Regions from separate parts of the Streptomyces sp. NPDC052299 genome, predicted to be linked through region 1. Evidence: riboswitches for the same ligand, from Rfam matches in the RefSeq annotation. Region 1 holds a riboswitch; each other region holds the start of a gene.

Region 1 (6,225 bases):
CCTCCAGGTCGACCCCGTCGAGCGCGGCCCGGTCACCGAAGCGGACGGTGGCCGATTCGAGCGTCAGCATCTTTCAGAACTCCCCGGATCGGTCGGTGCGGATGCGTTCGAGCAGCAGCAGCGACACCGCGCACACGAGCATCAGTACGGTGCTGAGGGCCATGGCCTGCCCGTAGTTGAGGTCCCCGGACCGGCCGAGGAGCCGGGCCACGGCCACCGGCAGCGTCGGGTTGTCGGGCCGCGCGATGAACACGGTCGCGCCGAACTCCCCCAGCGACACGGCGAAGGCGAACCCGGCGGCGACCAGCAGCGCCCGCCGTACGAGGGGGAAGTCCACCTCGCGCCAGGCCCGCAGCGGCGAGGCCCCGAGCACCGCCGCCGCCTCGCGCAGCCGCGCGTCCACCGCTCGCAGCACCGGCAGCATGGTGCGTACGACGAAGGGCACGCCGACCAGCGCCTGGGCGAGCGGCACCAGGATCCAGGACGTACGGAGGTCCAGCGGCGGCTCGTCCAGGGTGATGAGGAAGCCGAAGCCCACGGTGACGGCGGAGACCCCGAGCGGCAGCATCAGCAGGGCGTCGAAGCCCCGGACGAGCCGGCCCGCCCGCCGGGTGAGCGCGGCGGCGGCGAGCCCTCCGACGACCAGGGCGATCACGGTCGCGACGAGGGCGTAGCGCAGCGAGTTCCCGATGGCCTCGACCGGCGCGACCAGGAACGTACCGCTGTTGGCGTCCGCCGAGGTCAACGCGCGGTAGTAGGCGAAACCGGAACCGCCCAGCGAGCGTTCCACGAGCACCGCGAGCGGCAGCAGGACCAGCAGCAGCACGCTCAGCAGGACCCCGGCGAGCAGCGTCCACTGCCCGGCCCCCCGCGGCCTGCGCGCGGTCATCGCCGGGTCGACCAGCTTCAGCGCGCGCTCCCTGCGGCGTACGGTCCAGGCGTGCACGGCGAGGATCGCGCCGACGGCGGCGAACTGCACGAGCGTCAGCACGGCGGCCGTGGGCAGGGCGAGCAGCTGCGCGGTCTGCCGGTAGATCTCCACCTCCAGCGTGGAGAAGCCGGGCCCGCCGAGGATCTGTACGACCCCGAAGGAGGTGAAGGTGAAGAGGAAGACCATCAGGGCGGCGGCGGCCACGGCCGGGGCGAGCGCGGGCAGCGTGACGCGCCGCCACGCGGTGAACCGGCTCGCGCCAAGGACCCGGGCGGCCTCCTCCTGGCGCGGGTCGAGCTGCGCCCAGAGCCCTCCGACGGTGCGGACGACGACCGCGTAGTTGAAGAAGACGTGCGCCAGCAGGATCGCCCACACCGTGGTGTCGAGCCGTACGCCCCACAACTCGTCCAGCAGCCCGCCGCGTCCGAGCAGCGCGAGGAAGGCGGTGCCCACGACCACGGTCGGCAGCACGAACGGCACCGTGACGACGGCCCGCAGGACCTGCTTGCCGGGGAAGTCGAACCGTGCGAAGACATAAGCGCCCGGCAGCGCGATCAGCAGGGTCAGCGCGGTCGAGGCGAGAGCCTGCCACAGCGTGAACCACAGGACGTCGCGGATCTCCGGCCGGGCCAGCACCTCGCCGAACCGGCCGAACTGCCAGACGCCGTCCGCCTTGAGCCCCCGGCCCACGATCGCGGCGACGGGATAGGCGAAGAACAGGGCGAAGAACGCGACCGGCACGGCCATCAGACCGAGCCGCACCGCGGCCCCGCGCCGGGCCCGGGCGCGTGCGGATCTCCCGCGCGCGCCCGGTCCGCGTACGGGAGTCTTCGCTACTTCACTACGAGCGAGGACCACGACTGGACCCACTGCTCACGGTTCTTGGCGATGGCGTCCGGGGCGACGGTCGCCGGCTTCTCGGCGGTGGCACCGAACTCCGTGAAGAGCTCGGGCACCTTCGCGTCCTTCGCGACCGGGCTGACGAACATGGTGAGCGGCATGTCCTCCTGGAACTTCTTCCCGATCAGGAAGTCCAGCAGGGCCTTGCCGCCCGCCTCGTTCTTCGCTCCGTCCAGCAGTCCGGCGAACTCGATCTGGCGGAAGCAGGTGCCGGTGGCGACCCCGGTCGGCGCGGTCTTCGGCCGCGGGTCCGCGTACAGCACCTCGACGGGCGGGCTGGAGGCGTAGCTGACGACGAGCGGGCGGTCGGCCTTGGCCTTCTTGCCGCCGGCCGAGCCGGAGAACTCCTCGTTGTACGCCTGCTCCCAGCCGTCCACGACCTTGACGCCGTTGTCCTTCAGCTTCTTCCAGTAGTCCTGGTAGCCGTCCTCGCCGAAGGTGGCGACGGTACCGAGGAGGAAGCCGAGGCCGGGCGAGGAGGTCGCGGCGTTCTCGGTGACGAGCAGGTCCTTGTACGCGGGCTTCGCCAGGTCGGCGAAGGTCTTCGGCGGCGCCAGCTTCTTGTCGGCGAAGTACTTCTTGTCGTAGTTGACGCAGATGTCGCCGGTGTCGACCGGGGTGACCCGGTGCTTGTCCGCGTCCAGCTGGAGGTCGGCCGGGACCCGGTCCAGGCCCTTGGCCTCGTACGGGGTGAACAGGCCGTTGTCCAGGGCCCGCGAGAGCAGGGTGTTGTCGACGCCGAAGAACACGTCGCCGCGCGGGGAGCCCTTGGTCAGGATCTCCTGGTTCAGGGCGGCGCCCGCGTCGCCGCTCTTGAGGACCTTGACGGTGTAGCCGGTCTCCCGGGTGAACTCCTTCAGCACGTCCTTGGAGGCGTTGAAGGAGTCGTGGCTGACGAGGGTGACGGTCCTGGAACCGGAGCCCTTGGTGGAACCGGAACCGGAAGCCGGGTCGTCGGAACTTCCGCAGCCGGCCAGCGCGGTGACGCCGAGCGCGGCGGCGACGGCCGCCGCCGCGGCCTTCTTGGTGGTGCTCATGTGTGATTCCTCCTGGAGTGACCAGGAAGAGACGCGGCCCCGCCCGCACACCGGCCGGAGCCGGAAGCGGGCAGGGCGCAACAGCTTGAGTATGGTCCGAACTTCCTACCCGGAATGACCCGGGCGAGGTTCAGAGGGTCTGCGGCCAACCTGTCCTTGGTGCCGCACTCTCAGCGCTGTGGCGCTCCCCTGTCGGAATATGCAGTTGATTTCGGCCCCAGGCTACACGGCCGTTTTCGGCCGGGGCCCCGGGCGTCCGGGGCCCCTTCCCCTCAGCGCTCGGAGGCCGCCAGCTGCCCGCAGGCGCCGTCGATCTCCTGGCCCCGGGTGTCGCGGACGGTGACCGGCACGCCGTGGCTCGCGATGGCCTCCACGAACGCCCGCTCGTCCTCGGGCCGTGAGGCGGTCCACTTGGAGCCGGGCGTCGGGTTCAGCGGGATGAGGTTGACGTGGACCCGCTTGCCCTTGAGGAGACGGCCCAGCAGGTCGCCGCGCCACGCCTGGTCGTTGATGTCGCGGATCAGGGCGTACTCGATGGAGACGCGGCGGCCCGACTTCTCCGCGTACTCCCACGCGGCGTCCAGCACCTCGCGCACCTTCCACCGGGTGTTCACCGGCACGAGGGTGTCGCGCAGCTCGTCGTCCGGGGCGTGCAGCGAGACGGCGAGGCGGCACTTGAACCCCTCGTCGGCGAACCGCAGCATCGCGGGCACCAGGCCGACGGTGGAGACGGTGATCCCGCGCTGCGAGAGGCCGAGCCCGTCCGGCTCCGGGTCGGTCAGCCGGCGGATCGCTCCGACGACGCGGTTGTAGTTGGCCAGCGGCTCGCCCATGCCCATGAACACGATGTTGGAGAGCCGGGCGGGGCCGCCGGGGACCTCGCCGTCGCGCAGGGCCCGCATGCCGTCCACGATCTGGTGGACGATCTCCGCGGTGGAGAGGTTGCGGTCGAGACCGGCCTGTCCGGTCGCGCAGAACGGGCAGTTCATCCCGCAGCCGGCCTGCGAGGAGATGCACATCGTGACCCGCTCCGGGTAGCGCATCAGGACGGACTCGACGAGCGTCCCGTCGTGCAGCTTCCAGAGGGTCTTGCGGGTGGTGTCGTCGTCGCAGCTGATGTGCCGCACGACGGACATCAGGTCGGGGAACATCGCCTCGGCGAGCTTGTCCCGCGATCCGGCCGGGATGTTCGTCCACTCGGCCGGGTCGTGCGCGTACCGCGCGAAGTAGTGCTGCGAGAGCTGCTGGGCGCGGAACGGCTTCTCGCCGATCGCGGCGACGGCCTCCCTGCGCTCGGCGGGCGTGAGGTCGGCGAGGTGCCGCGGCGGCTTCTTGGCTCCGCGGGGCGCGACGAAAGTGAGTTCTCCGGGCTTAGGCATGGTTCTTCCAGTGTCGCAGACGGAACGGCGAAGGCCCGCCGCCCTGTGGACGACGGGCCTTCGCACGGAAAACCGCAGGCCGGAGCCGGTCAGCCGGAGCCGACGAACAGCACGAGCAGCAGCCAGACCACCGGGGCGGTCGGCAGCAGGGAGTCCAGCCGGTCCATGATTCCGCCGTGGCCGGGCAGCAGCGTGCCCATGTCCTTGATGCCGAGGTCCCGCTTGATCATGGACTCGCCCAGGTCCCCCAGGGTGGCGCTGGCCGCGACCGCGAGGCCCAGCAGCAGCCCCTGCCACCAGGAACCGTCGTCGACCAGGAACTGCATGCACAGCGCACCGGCCACCATGGCGAAGGCGACCGCCCCGAACAGGCCCTCACGGGTCTTGCCGGGGCTGATGCGCGGAGCCAGCTTGTGCTTGCCGAACCGCCAGCCGACCGCGTACGCCCCCGTGTCGCTGACCACGGTCAGCAGCAGGAAGGTCAGCACCCGCTGCGGCCCGTCGTCGGCGGTCAGGAGCAGGGCGACGAAGGTGGCCAGGAAAGGCACGTAGAACGCGGCGAAGATGCCCGCGGTGACGTCCCTGAGATAGTCCTCGGGCGGCTGCGCCATCCGCCACACGAGCACCGCCAGAGCGGTCAGGGCCATGGCGATCCAGGCACCCTCGGCCCCACGCGCGTACCCGGCGACGACCATGGCGGCGCCCCCGACGGCGAGCGGTACGAGGGGCGCCTTGATGCCCTTGCGCTCCTCCAGCCGGGAGGTGAGCTCCCAGAGGCCGACCACGACGGCGAGCACGATGACGCCGACGAAGACCTCCTTGACGACGAAGAGCGAGACGACGACCAGCGCTCCGAGCCCCAGGCCGACCCCTATGGCGGCGCCCAGGTCCCGGCCCGCGCGCTTCTTCTGCGGCGGCGGGGGCGGGGGCGGCGGGGCGGTCGGCATGGGCTCCTGCGGCTTCTCGTCGCGGAACAGGGGGCCGCCGCTCAGGCGTCCGGCCCCCTGGTCCCGGTGATCACGGTCTTCAGCGTCTCTACCTGCGTCGGGAACGTCCGGCACGATGGGCATGGGCCGAGTCTGCTGGGCGTCGTGCACATCGTAGGCAGGACCCGCCGCAGCACCCTGCATCTCCGGCGCGACCCGGTGGCCGGCGCCCTGCGGAGCGCCCCAGGAAGAGTCGTTCATCAGACTTCGAGCAGCTCGGCTTCCTTGTGCTTCAGCAGCTCGTCCACCTGCGCGACGTACTTCGCGGTGGTGTCGTCGAGCTCCTTCTCGGCGCGGCGCACCTCGTCCTCGCCGGACTCCTTGTCCTTGACCAGCTTGTCGAGGGCTTCCTTGGCCTTGCGGCGGACGGCCCGGATCGAGATCTTGGAGTCCTCGGCCTTGGTCTTCGCGACCTTGATGTAGTCGCGGCGACGCTCCTCGGTCAGCTCGGGGAAGTTGACCCGGATGATGTTGCCGTCGTTGCTCGGGTTGACGCCGAGGTCCGAGTCGCGGATGGCCTGCTCGATGTTGCGCAGCGCGGTCTTGTCGAACGGCGTCACGACGGCCATACGGGGCTCGGGCACCGAGAAAGAGGCCAGCTGGTTGATCGGGGTCGGCGCACCGTAGTAGTCGGCGACGATCTTGTTGAACATCGCCGGGTGCGCACGGCCGGTGCGGATCGCGGCGAAGTCCTCTTTCGCGACGACGACGGCCTTCTCCATCTTCTCCTCGGCCTCGAGGAGGGTTTCTTCGATCACCACGTGCTCCTGCGTGTCTTGAACGGGCCCGGCGGGCCCGGCGGGTCCTGCGTCGCGTTCTCACCTGCACGGTGTCCGACCGGCAGGCCGTTGTCCATCTTCCGGGGCGGTCCCGCGCCCCTGTTCCACCGGGCCTCACCGGTGGACGCGCCGGTGGTCAGGCGCGGGTGTCCTGGTCGCTCACGAGCGTGCCGATCTTCTCACCCTTGACGGCGCGGGCGATATTGCCCGCGG
Region 2 (6,225 bases), on a different contig from region 1:
CCGCGTCAGGCTCCGGCGCGCTCGCGGACCCGTCGCGCCAGCTCAGCGGCGGCGGCACCCGGGTCGGACGCCTCGGTCAGGGCCCGCACGACGACGATCCGGCGGGCCCCGGCGTCCAGCACCTGGTCGAGGTTGTCCGCGTCGATGCCCCCGATGGCGAACCAGGGGCGGGCGGGGGCGAGCGAGGCGGCGTAGCGGACGAGGTCCAGGCCGGGGGCGTGGCGGCCGGGCTTGGTGGGGGTGGGCCAGCAGGGGCCGGTGCAGAAGTAGTCCACGCCGGGCTCGGCCGCGGCCGCGTCGACCTCGGCCTCGGCGTGCGTGGAGCGGCCGATGACCGGCTCGGCGCCGATGATCGCGCGGGCCGCCGGCACCGGCAGGTCGCCCTGGCCCAGGTGCAGCACGTCCGAGCCGATGGCGTGGGCCACGTCGGCCCGGTCGTTGACGGCGAGGAGCTTGCCGTGCCGCTCGCAGGCGTCGGCGAAGACCGCGAGGTGGTCCAGCTCCTCGCCGGCCTCCATGCCCTTGTCGCGGAGCTGGACGATGTCCACGCCGCCGGCGAGGACCGCGTCGAGGAAGTCGGGCAGGTCGCCCTGGCGCCTGCGCGCGTCCGTGCACAGGTAGAGCCGGGCGTCGGACAGCTGCGCGCGAGGTCTGGACATGGTGCGGTTTCCCCCCGGGGAAGACGGTGACGGCGGATCGGTGGTGCGGGCGCGGGGAAGCGGGCCGCCCGCTCGCGCGGTGCGGCCCGCTTCCCGGTCGGTCAGACGGCGAGCGCCTGGGCGCGGCGCTTCACCTCCGTGCCGCGATTCTCACTCAGTGCCTGCGCGGGCGTGCCCGGCAGGGTCGGGTCGGGGGTGAAGAGCCATTCGAGCATCTCCTCGTCGGAGAAGCCGTCGTCCTTCAGGAGCGTCAGGGTCCCGGAGAGGCCCTTGACCACCTTCGTGCCGTCGATGAAGGCGGCGGGCACCTGAAGCGCCCGGTTCTCCCCACGGCGTACGGCGATGAGCTGGCCCTCCTTGACCAGCTGCCGCACACGCGTCACCTCGACATCGAGCATTTCCGCGATGTCGGGCAGGTGGAGCCAGGCAGGGACGAGAGCATCGATCTTTGCGTCAATCTCGGTCACGGGACAAGCCTGCCATCCCGGACTGACAGCCGAAACCCGGACTCGGCCCTTCAGGTCCCGGGCCTCTACGGCAGAACCGCCGACTTCAGCGGTACGGAGGGCTCCCCGGCCCGCCGCGCGTCGAGCCGGGTCCCCGCCTCGATGAGCCGGCGCCCCTGGGCCAGGTCGCGCGGGCGGCCCACCGCGAGGACCGCGACCAGGACGCCGTCGCGCAGCCAGCACACCGACCAGGCGGGCTCGGCCGGGTCGCCGCGCCACAGCAGGGTGTCCGCCTCCGCGTGGTGCCCGGCGTACTGCACGAACCGGCCGAACTGCTCGGACCAGAAGTAGGGCACGGGGTCGTACGGCGGGATGCCCGCGCCCTCCGCCGCGATGTGGGCGGCCGCGGTCCTCGGCCCCTGGAGGGCGTTGTCCCAGTGGTGGACGACCAGGCGGGTGCCGTAGCGGGCCGAGGGGAAGGAGGCGCAGTCGCCGACCGCGTACACATCGGGGAGCGAGGTGCGCAGCGCTGCGTCGGCGGTCACCGAGCCCTCGGGCCCGAGCGCGATGCCGGAGCCGGCGAGCCAGCCGGTGGCGGGGCGGGCACCGATGCCGACGACGACCGCGCCTGCCGGGAGGGTGCGCCCGTCGGTGAGGACCACGGTGCCGGGCTCGACGCGGGCGACCCGGGCACCGGTGAGGAGCCGGGCGCCGCTCTCCTCGTACCAGGCGGCCATCGGGGCGGCGACCTCGGCGGGCAGGGCACCGGCCAGGGGGCGGTCGGCGGCCTCCACGACGGTGACCTCGCAGCCGGCGGCGCGGGCCGCGGTGGCGAACTCGGCACCGATCCAGCCCGCGCCGACGACCACGACGGGGTGCCCGGCCTCCAGGACGGGCCGCAGCCGGGCCGCGTCGTCGAGGGTGCGCAGCAGATGGACGCCGGGGACCCCGGCGGAGCCGGGCAGGGCGATGGGTTCGGCGCCGGTGGCGAGGACCAGGACGTCGTACGGGACCGGGCCGTCGGAGGTGTCCAGTTCGTGGTCGCCGGCGCGGACCCCGGTGACCTCGCAGCCCAGGCGCAGGGCGATGTCCAGCCCCTCGAAGTCGATGTCGAAGGCGGACTCCTCGGCCTTGCCGAGCAGCACCGCCTTGGACAGCGGGGGCCGGTCGTAGGGCTGGTGGGGTTCGGCGCCGATCAGCGTGACCGGGCCGGTGAAGCCCTGTTCCCGCAGGGCGACGGCGGTCTGCACGCCCGCCATGCCCGCGCCCGCGACGACGACCCGGCGTTCCGTCCGCTCTGCCCGCTGCTGCTCGCTCACCCGCCCACCTTACGTAGCTGACCGGGCGTCAGGAAAGGGCGGCCCCACCCCGCCCCCGGGGGACGGGGTTTAGGGTGGCCACCGTAAGACACGCGGGAGCCCGGGCGTACCGGGCTGAGAGGGAGGCTGGCGGCCTCCGACCGTACGAACCTGATCCGGGTCATGCCGGCGAAGGGAGGGGCTGGACGCCCATGCGCACCCATCCCACCGAAGGGTCCGACGTCCTCGTCATCGGGGGCGGCGTCATCGGTCTGGTGACCGCCTGGCGGGCCGCGCGGCGCGGCCTGTCCGTCGCGCTCGCCGACCCCGGGCCGGGTGGCGGAGCGGCTCGGGTCGCGGCCGGAATGCTGGCCGCCGTCACCGAACTGCACTACGGCGAGGAGATGCTGCTCGGGCTCAACCTCGCCTCCGCCCGGCGCTATCCGTCCTTCACGGCGGAGCTGGAGGAGGCGAGCGGGCAGGACATCGGCTTCCGCGCCTGCGGCACCCTGGCCGTCGCGCTGGACGCCGACGACCGTGCCCATCTGCGCGAACTCCACGAGCTGCAACGCCGCTCGGGCCTGGAGTCGGAGTGGCTGACCGGGCGCGAGTGCCGCCGCCTGGAACCGATGCTCGCCCCGGGCGTGCGCGGCGGCCTCCGGGTGGACGGCGACCACCAGGTCGACCCGCGCCGCCTCGCCGCCGCGCTGCTCACCGCCTGCGAACGGGCGGGAGTGGTCTTCCACCGCCACCGCGCCGACCGCCTCTGCGTGGTCGCGGACCGGGCCGTGGGCGCCGTGCTCGACGACGGTACGGAGCTGGCCGCCGGCCAGGTCGTGCTCGCCGGGGGCAGCCTCAGCGGACGGCTCGCCGGGGTTCCGGCCCACGTCCTGCCGCCGGTCCGGCCGGTCAAGGGCCAGGTGCTGCGCCTCACCGTGCCCCCGGCGTACGCGCCCTTCCTCTCGCGCACCGTGCGCGCGGTGGTCCGGGGCAGCCACGTCTATCTCGTACCGCGCGAGAACGGCGAGCTGGTCGTCGGCGCCACCACCGAGGAGATGGGCTGGGACACCACCGTCACGGCGGGCGGGGTCTACGAACTGCTGCGCGACGCCCACGAGCTGGTGCCCGGCATCACCGAGCTGCCGCTCACCGAGACCCGTGCCGGTCTCCGCCCCGCGTCCCCGGACAACGCCCCGCTGCTCGGCCGCACCGCGCTGCCCGGCCTCCACCTCGCCACCGGCCACGGCCGGAACGGCGTGCTGCTCACCCCCGCCACCGGGGACGCGATGGCGTCGCTGCTGGCCGACGGCGAGCTGCCCGAGCCGGTCCGCCCCTTCTCCCCCGGCCGGTTCGCCCCGGCCGCCGCACCCCAGGAGCAGCCCGCATGACCGAGCCCACCCCGCTCACCGTGTCCGTGAACGGCACTCCGGCCGTCGTCGCACCGGGCACCACCCTGGACGCCCTCGTCGCGACGCTGACCGACGCGCCGACGGGGGTCGCCGCCGCGCTCAACGAGACCGTGGTGCCGCGCGGCCGGTGGTCCGCCGCCGCGCTCGCCGACGGCGACAGGGTCGAGGTCCTGACCGCGGTCCAGGGAGGCTGACGATGTCCGACGACCTGTTCACCCTCGGCGGCACCGACTTCACGTCCCGGCTGATCATGGGCACGGGCGGAGCGCCCAGCCTGGACGTGCTGGAGCGGTCGCTGATCGCGTCCGGCACCGAGCTGACCACCGTGGCGATGCGCCGCCTCGACCCGACCGTGCAGGGCTCCGTCCTCTCCGTACTGCGGAAGCTGTCCATCCGGGTGCTGCCGAACACCGCCGGCTGCTACACCGCCGGGGAGGCCGTGCTCACCGCCCGGCTGGCCCGGGAGGCGCTGGGCACGGACTGGGTGAAGCTGGAGGTGGTGGCCGACGAACGGACGCTGCTGCCCGATCCGGTCGAGCTGCTGGACGCCGCCGAGACCCTGGTGGACGACGGGTTCACGGTGCTGCCGTACACCAACGACGACCCGGTCCTGGCCCGGAAGCTGGAGGACGTGGGGTGCGCGGCGGTCATGCCGCTCGGCTCCCCCATCGGCTCGGGTCTGGGCATCCGCAACCCGCACAACTTCCAGCTGATCACCGAGCGGGCCGGGGTGCCGGTGATCCTGGACGCCGGTGCCGGGACGGCGTCGGACGCGGCGCTCGCGATGGAGCTGGGGTGCTCGGCGGTGATGCTCGCCTCCGCGGTGACCCGGGCCCAGGAGCCGGAGCTGATGGCCGCCGCGATGCGGCACGCGGTGGAGGGCGGGCGGCTCGCGCACCGGGCCGGGCGCATCCCGCGCCGCCACTTCGCGGAGGCGTCGTCGCCGACGGCCGGGCGCGCGGCGCTCGACCCGGAGCGGCCGGCGTTCTGAGCGCGATGGGCCGCCCCGGTCCGGACCAACGTGCCGGAATCCACAGTTCCGGGCCCCGGAGCCCGTGGGAAGCCGGGATTCCGGGCTCGGGCGACGCGTCCCTGTCACGGCTCGGCTTCAGTCCTGCCCCGGGTTCGCTCCACGGCGGCGGGCCTGTCCGCGGCGGCTCGTAGACTCGCATGGTGGATACGACCCTCCAGGACCCCCTCGTCGGGCAGCTGCTCGACGGCCGCTACCGCGTCGATGCCCGCATCGCCGTGGGCGGCATGGCCACGGTCTACCGGGCCATGGACATGCGGCTCGACCGGGTGCTCGCCCTCAAGGTGATGCACCCGGCGCTGGCGACCGACGCCTCGTTCGTGGAGCGCTTCATCCGCGAGGCCAAGTCGGTGGCGCACCTCGCCCACCCCAACGTGGTCGGGGTCTTCGACCAGGGCGCCCAGGGGCAGTACGTCTACCTGGCCATGGAGTACGTCGCCGGGTGCACGCTGCGCGATGTGCTGAGCGAGCGCGGCGCGCTACGGCCCCGGGCCGCGCTGGACATCCTGGAATCGGTGCTCGCCGCCCTCGGCGCGGCGCACCGGGCGGGCTTCGTGCACCGCGACATGAAGCCGGAGAACGTGCTGATCGGGGACGACGGCCGGGTCAAGGTCGCCGACTTCGGCCTGGTCCGGGCCGTGGACACGGTCACGAACACCACCGGGACGATCCTCGGCACCGTCTCGTACCTGGCCCCGGAGCAGATCGAGCACGGCACGGCGGACACCCGCGCCGACGTGTACGCCTGCGGGGTCGTGCTGTACGAGATGCTGACCGGCGACAAGCCGCGTGACGGGGAGTCGCCCGCCCAGGTCATCTACCAGCATCTGCACGAAGACGTGCCGCCCCCGTCGGCGGTCGTCCCGGGCCTCGCGCCCGAGCTGGACGCGCTGGTGGCGAGCGCCACCGCCCGGGACCCGGAGGCCCGCCCGTTCGACGCGGTGGCGCTGCTCGCCGGGGCCCGCCGGGCGCGCGCCGCCCTCACGGACGCGCAGCTCGACGCCGTACCGCCGCAGGCCCTGCCGGAGCCCGGCCCGGGCGGCGGGGCGGAGGGGGCCGACGCGCGGACGACGGTGATCCCCCGGGTGCTGCCGAAGGATCTGGGCACCGCCCACCACACCAGCCGGCTGGAGATGCCCCCGCCCGGGCAGCAGCCGTTGCCGCCGCGCCGGCGCGGACCGCTCGGCGGCCCCCGGCGCGGGCTGATCGCGGCGGTCCTGGCGGTGCTCGTCGTCCTGGGCGTCGGCGGCGGCGTCTGGTACATCAACTCCGGGCAGTTCACGAAGGTCCCCTCGCTGCTGGGCCAGACCGAGCAGGCGGCCAGGAAGCGGCTCTCCGACGCGGGCCTGGAGCTGAAGAACGTCGAGCGGGCCTTCAGCGACA
Region 3 (6,225 bases), on a different contig from region 1:
CATTCCTATGATGGGCGCACGACACCGCGGACCAACCCGACCAGCAGGGCCCGTCAGGTGTACGGCGGCGCGACGGTGGTGTGGAGGGGTCGATGACACAGGGGGCCGGTCAGGAACCCGTGGTGCGGACGGCGACGTTGCGCGACTTCCGCGTACCGCCCTATGCGCAGTCCCCGGCGCCGCCCGCGTCCCCGCACCCGGGAAACGCGTTCCCCGAGGGCGAGGTGCCTGAGGGGTACACCCCGACCGCGCGCGACCTTCCCGTCATCAGCGTCGACAAACCCGCCCAGGTGCAGCCCGTGCTCGAACCGCGCCCCGCCGCCGACCCGGGCCTCGGCCCCCTCTACGTGGTCGGTGACGTCCACGGCTATCTGGACGAACTGCTCGCAGCCCTCGCGGAGCAGGGCCTGATCGACTCCGAAGGCCACTGGGCGGCGGGCAACGCACGCCTCTGGTTCCTCGGCGACTTCACGGACAGGGGCCCCGACGGCATCGGCGTCATCGACCTCGTCATGCGGCTCTCCGCCGAGGCCGCGGCCGCCGGCGGCTACTGCAAGGCCCTGATGGGCAACCACGAACTGCTGCTCATCGGCGCAAAGCGGTTCGGGGACACCCCGGTGAACTCCGGCGCCGGAACCGCCACCTTCCAGGCGGCCTGGCTGCTCAACGGCGGGCAGAAGACCGACATGGAGCGCCTCCAGGACGTCCACCTGCAGTGGATGTCCCGGCTCGACGCCGTCGTCGAGGAGGACGGGCACCTCCTGATGCACTCGGACACGACGGCGTACCTCGACTACGGCTCCACCATCGAGGACGTGAACGACACGGTGCACGCCATCCTCACGCGTAACGACGCCGACGAGTGCTGGGACCTGTTCCGCAAGCTCACCAAGCGGTTCGCCTTCCGTGACGACTCGGGCGCCCAGGCCGTCCAGGAGCTGATGGCGGCGTACGGCGGCCGCCGCGTCGTCCATGGTCACAGCCCCATCCCGTATCTGACCGGCGAGGTCGGCTCCGAGGACGGCGAGGACGGCGCCGGGCCGCAGGTCAACGGGCCGCATGTGTACGCGGACGGGCTCGCCATCGCCATGGACGGCGGGGTGACCATGGCCGGAAAGCTACTGGTCGTCCAACTCCCCCTGCGTGACTGATATTCAGCGGGGAAGGTGCCTGCCGCGCTGACCACGTCGAGTCAGGGGCTATTTCCGGAAACCCTCTGTCACCCCGTGCTGTGCGCGCTCTACCATCGGCCTATCAGTAGCAGGCTCTCCTCCGTTTCCGCCCAAACTGCCCGGATCCAGCGGGCACACAGGCCCGACGGAGCATCGGGGGATGCAGATGAACAGCGCTCCGCACCTGCTGACCGAGGACCGGCCCGAGTACGAACGGCTCCTCGACGACGCACTGCGTCACGCACACGCACGACCGGAACTGGCCGCCGTCGGCGAACGCCTCAACGCCGCCCAGCTGCGCACCATGGCGCTGGCGGCCGTCGCCCTGATCACCGCCACGGCCGCCACCGAGTACGAGCAGTACGTGAAGGCCCGTGACGAAGCACGTGCCTCCGCCCGGGAGACGGCTTCCGTCACAGCGCCGGACGGCCTCGGCCAGTCGGGCGCCGGCATAGGTGCGGTCGTCACCGTTCTGGCGCCCATGCTGGCGGGAACGGCGGCGGCCATATTCCTGCTGGTCGGCTACCTCCTGAAGATGCTGGATCCACCACCGGCGTTCGCCGGCCCCATGGTGGACGCGGGCTGGTTCTTCGCCGCCGTCACGGCCGCCGCCATCTTCGTCGCCGCCATCGGCCTGCTCATCGCCGCTCTGCGCAACGGCTCGACCTCCCTGCCCGCCCGGGAAGCCCGAGAGCAACTGCCCGACGACGTGGCACGCGCCAAGGAGGCTTGGCGCCAGGCGCTGCTGGAACGGGGCATCGTGCCCTTCCTGCGCGACGCCCTCACCGAGCCCGCCGGTCCTGCGGTCCCCGCCCCGCACCGCCCGACCGGCCGCCTCCCCAAGATCGGCTACAGCAGGCCCGACTTCGCAGGGCCGGACGAGGGCCCGTCGGCGGCGCCCCGCCCCACTTACAGCAGCCCGGACTTCACCAGCCCCGACTTCGGCGGGCCCGAGCACGAACTGGACTGACCGCCCACGGCCCCGGCGAAGGCGCCGGAGCCGTGGGCGACCGGTGTCCGGTGCCGGTCAGTCGGCCAGCGGCAGATAGACCCGGTTCCCGCCCGCCGCGAATTCACGCGACTTGGCGAGCATCCCCGCGGCGATGTCCTCGGCCGTCGCCTCCGCGCCGTCCGCGCCGCCGAACTGCTCGGTGATGCTGTGGCTGATCTTCATCGAGCAGAACTTCGGACCGCACATCGAGCAGAAGTGCGCCGTCTTCGCGGGCTCGGCCGGCAGGGTCTCGTCGTGGAACTCCCGCGCCGTTTCCGGGTCGAGCGCCAGGTTGAACTGGTCCTCCCAGCGGAATTCGAACCGGGCGTCCGACAGCGCGTCGTCCCACTCCTGTGCCCCCGGGTGGCCCTTGGCCAGGTCGGCGGCGTGGGCCGCGATCTTGTACGTGATGACCCCGGTCTTCACATCGTCCCGGTTCGGCAGCCCCAGGTGCTCCTTGGGCGTCACGTAGCAGAGCATCGCCGTCCCCCACCAGGCGATCATCGCGGCGCCGATGCCCGAGGTGATGTGGTCGTACGCCGGCGCGATGTCGGTGGTCAGCGGGCCGAGCGTGTAGAACGGCGCCTCTTCACAGATCTCCTGCTGAAGGTCGATGTTCTCCTTGATCTTGTGCATCGGGACGTGCCCCGGGCCCTCGATCATGGTCTGCACGCCGAACCGCTTGGCGACCGCGTTCAGTTCGCCGAGCGTGCGCAACTCGGCGAACTGCGCCTCGTCGTTGGCGTCCGCGATCGACCCGGGACGCAGCCCGTCACCCAGCGAGTACGTCACGTCGTACGCGCCGAGGATCTCGCAGAGCTCCTCGAAGTGCTCGTACAGGAAGGACTCCTTGTGGTGCGCCAGGCACCACGCCGCCATGATCGAGCCGCCCCGGGAGACGATGCCGGTCTTGCGCCGGGCGGTCAGCGGCACGTACGGCAGGCGCACCCCGGCGTGCACCGTCATGTAGTCCACGCCCTGCTCGGCCTGCTCGATGACGGTGTCCTTGTAGATCTCCCAGGTCAGTTCCTCCGCCCGTCCGTCGACCTTCTCAAGGGCCTGGTAGAGGGGGACGGTTCCGATCGGTACGGGTGAATTGCGAAGAACCCACTCACGGGTGGTGTGGATGTTGCGGCCGGTGGAAAGGTCCATGACCGTGTCCGCACCCCACCGGGTCGCCCACGTCATCTTGTCCACCTCCTCCTCGATGGAGGACGTCACCGCGGAGTTGCCGATGTTGGCATTGACCTTCACCAGGAACCGCTTTCCGATGATCATCGGCTCGGCCTCCGGGTGGTTGACGTTCGCGGGCAGCACCGCCCGGCCGGCCGCGATCTCCTCGCGCACCACCTCGGCCGGCACGTTCTCGCGGACCGCGACGTACTCCATCTCCGGGGTGATCTCGCCCCTCCGGGCGTACGCGAGCTGGGTGACGGGCCGGCCGTCCCGACTCCGCCGCGGCCGGCGCGGCCTGCCGGGGAACACCGCGTCCAGATTGCGCAGCCCACCCCGCGGAGAGGTGTGCTTGAGCCCGTCGTCCTCGGGGCGGGCGGGGCGCCCCGCGTACTCCTCGGTGTCGCTGCGGGCGATGATCCAGTTCTCCCGGAGCGGCGCGAGGCCGCGCCGCACGTCGGTCCGGGCCGCGGGGTCGGTGTACGGCCCGGACGTGTCGTACAGCGTCACGTTCTTGCCGTTGGTCAGGTGCACCTGCCGGACCGGCACCCGGATGTCGGGGCGCGGCCCCTGGACGTATCCCTTGTGCCAGCCGATGGACTTCCCGGCCTCGTCGCCCTGATTGGAGGCAGGCGTGCGTGTGTCCGATGTGGTCATGAGACCTACTCCCTACGCCGGCATTACCCGGTAACAGGTTCGGCGGTCGGCGCAGCGTCTCCCGTACGGTCGTACGGCGGTCAGCGCCCTCTCAGCCCGGTGCTCCGAGCTCCCGCGTGTGCAAAGGTGCCACCACGCTAGCCCCCCGACGGGCGGGCTGAACAGAGGGCCCCTTCCTTCTTGCGATGATCGGCCGGTGACGCCCCCTCATCGCGATCCCGAACCGCAGGGCCATCAGCACACGCACAGCCATGGCCCGGCCGCACCCGTCTCCGCCCATCTGCGCAAGGTGATCGCCGCCGTGCTGATCCCCTTCGCGACCGCCGTACTCATCGGTCTCGTGGCGCTCTGGCCGAACGGAGCGCCGGCGCACGAACGGACAGGTGTCGGTTTCGACCGGCAGACCCAGCAGGGAAAGGTGGTGAGCGTCGTCAAGGTCGACTGCAAGGACGTGAACGCAGCCCAGCTTCCCGTCAGCGGCGAGACCGAGCCCTCCGAGGGCCGCCCGGTTTCCGGCGGTCTCTGCGAGAAGGCCACCGTCGAGGTCACCACCGGCCCCGACGCGGGACGCCGGTTCGTGGAGGTCGTCCAGCCGGACGCACCGAGGCAACTGCGGGAGGGCCAAGGGGTGGTGGTGGCGTACGCCCCCGACGCGCCCCACGACCTCCAGTACTCCGTGACAGACGTGAACCGGAAGTTCCCCCTCATGCTGCTGGCCGGGATCTTCGCCCTCGCGGTGGTGCTCGTGGGCAGGATGCGCGGGGTCATGGCCCTGGTGGCGCTCGCCCTGTCGTTCGCCGTACTGACCCTGTTCATCCTTCCGGCCATACTTCAGGGCTCCAATCCGCTGCTGGTGGCGGTCGTCGGGGCCGGAGCGATCATGCTGATCGCGCTCTACATCTGCCACGGACCGACCGCCCGCACCTCCGTCGCCGTCATCGGCACCCTGATCTCACTGCTCCTGATCGGGCTGCTCGGCTCGCTCTTCATCGGCTGGGCGAGCCTGAGCGGGAACACCGACGACAGCACCGGCCTCATCCACGGCCTGTATCCGCACATCGACATGAGCGGACTGCTGCTGGCAGGCGTCATCATCGGCTCCCTGGGAGTGCTTGACGACGTCACGGTCACCCAGACCTCGGCCGTCTGGGAGCTGCGCCGGGCGAACCCCACCATGAGTGCGAAGCAGCTCTACCGCGCAGGGATCAGAATCGGCCGCGATCACATCGCCTCCGTCGTCAACACCCTGGTGCTCGCCTATGCGGGCGCCGCACTGCCCCTCCTCCTGCTGTTCACGGTCGCGCAGAGCAGTGTGGGAACGGTCGCCAACAGCGAGCTGGTGGCGGAGGAGATCGTGCGCACCCTCGTCGGCTCGATCGGACTGGTCGCCTCCGTGCCGGTGACGACAGCGCTGGCGGCGCTGGTCGTCTCCGCGGACCGCACGGGGGTCGGCGCGGAAGCCGGGGCTTCGGCACCCGTGCGGAGCGGCAGGGGCCGGCGACGACGGGCGAGGTCGTGACCGGAACACACAGCGTGATTCACCCGATCGGCAGGTGTCGTGTTCGAGCGCCAAGACGGCTCCCGGGCCGTGGGCCGCTTCAGCCCGCGTTCTGCTCTTCGGCCAGAATCCGACCCAGCGCCTCCTCCAAGTTGCCGTCGAAGTCACCCAGAGTGCACTCCTGCCCGAGGGGCACCAGCTTGTCCGTACGGTCGAGGAAAGCAACAAGAGGTGCCGTGCCTGCCCGGAAGAGCGCACGGTCGGCGCCCACCTGCAGCCGGATGTGGACATCGCACAGCCCCTCCGGCTCGGTCGGCGCGATGTGCACATCGCCGTCACCACTGGGGCTGTTGAGGCCGTCGAGCAGCAGCTCACGGCCGAAGGCCCAGGTGACGGGGGCGTCGCCGGGCAGATGGAAGGTCATCCGGATCGCGTACGGATCGCACACTTCGTACCGGAGCTCCACCGGGATACGGAATGAGAGCTCCTCGGAGACGAGGAAGCTCATCATGACCTCAGCTTGAACCGACTCGCGCATCGTTCAACCCCGCAGTAGATGAATCTGGCCAGGAATGATCCCCCATGGCCCTATTGACGCCATCGTGGTGCACGCGATAGCAGATCACAAGGAGTGATTTTTCAGATACTGATAGAGAACACGAACGAACGCAAGAGGCTCGACACTTCACCGCGTAGCCGTTCGACTGCGGGCAGCAACCGATCTTCCTCATGGA

Evidence for each region. Region 1 has a riboswitch for thiamine pyrophosphate ahead of AB0L33_RS27260 (thiamine ABC transporter substrate-binding protein). Riboswitches for the same ligand answer to the same signal wherever they lie in the genome.
Region 2: linked by a shared signal. The riboswitch ahead of thiO (glycine oxidase ThiO) and the one ahead of AB0L33_RS27260 (thiamine ABC transporter substrate-binding protein) in region 1 are both predicted to bind thiamine pyrophosphate.
Region 3: linked by a shared signal. The riboswitch ahead of thiC (phosphomethylpyrimidine synthase ThiC) and the one ahead of AB0L33_RS27260 (thiamine ABC transporter substrate-binding protein) in region 1 are both predicted to bind thiamine pyrophosphate.

What each region holds. Positions count from the first base shown of each region.
Region 1 covers NZ_JBFAUP010000018.1:75,035-81,259, reverse strand. Annotated here, with positions in the region: gene AB0L33_RS27270 (ABC transporter ATP-binding protein) at 1-70, opposite strand, end outside; gene AB0L33_RS27265 (iron ABC transporter permease) at 74-1,678, opposite strand; gene AB0L33_RS27260 (thiamine ABC transporter substrate-binding protein) at 1,765-2,868, opposite strand; TPP riboswitch at 2,953-3,069, opposite strand; gene rlmN (23S rRNA (adenine(2503)-C(2))-methyltransferase RlmN) at 3,141-4,247, opposite strand; gene AB0L33_RS27250 (phosphatidate cytidylyltransferase) at 4,337-5,434, opposite strand; gene frr (ribosome recycling factor) at 5,434-5,991, opposite strand; gene pyrH (UMP kinase) at 6,149-6,225, opposite strand, start outside.
Region 2 covers NZ_JBFAUP010000016.1:103,781-110,005, forward strand. Annotated here, with positions in the region: gene thiE (thiamine phosphate synthase) at 6-659, opposite strand; gene AB0L33_RS25720 (Rv2175c family DNA-binding protein) at 761-1,126, opposite strand; gene AB0L33_RS25725 (FAD-dependent oxidoreductase) at 1,192-2,424, opposite strand; TPP riboswitch at 2,507-2,618, shown strand; gene thiO (glycine oxidase ThiO) at 2,616-3,791, shown strand; gene thiS (sulfur carrier protein ThiS) at 3,788-4,006, shown strand; gene AB0L33_RS25740 (thiazole synthase) at 4,009-4,803, shown strand; gene pknB (Stk1 family PASTA domain-containing Ser/Thr kinase) at 4,986-6,225, shown strand, end outside.
Region 3 covers NZ_JBFAUP010000001.1:158,360-164,584, forward strand. Annotated here, with positions in the region: gene AB0L33_RS00700 (metallophosphoesterase) at 93-1,151, shown strand; gene AB0L33_RS00705 (hypothetical protein) at 1,333-2,142, shown strand; gene thiC (phosphomethylpyrimidine synthase ThiC) at 2,200-3,993, opposite strand; TPP riboswitch at 3,986-4,119, opposite strand; gene AB0L33_RS00715 (YibE/F family protein) at 4,190-5,512, shown strand; gene AB0L33_RS00720 (SsgA family sporulation/cell division regulator) at 5,592-6,029, opposite strand; gene AB0L33_RS00725 (helix-turn-helix domain-containing protein) at 6,131-6,225, opposite strand, start outside.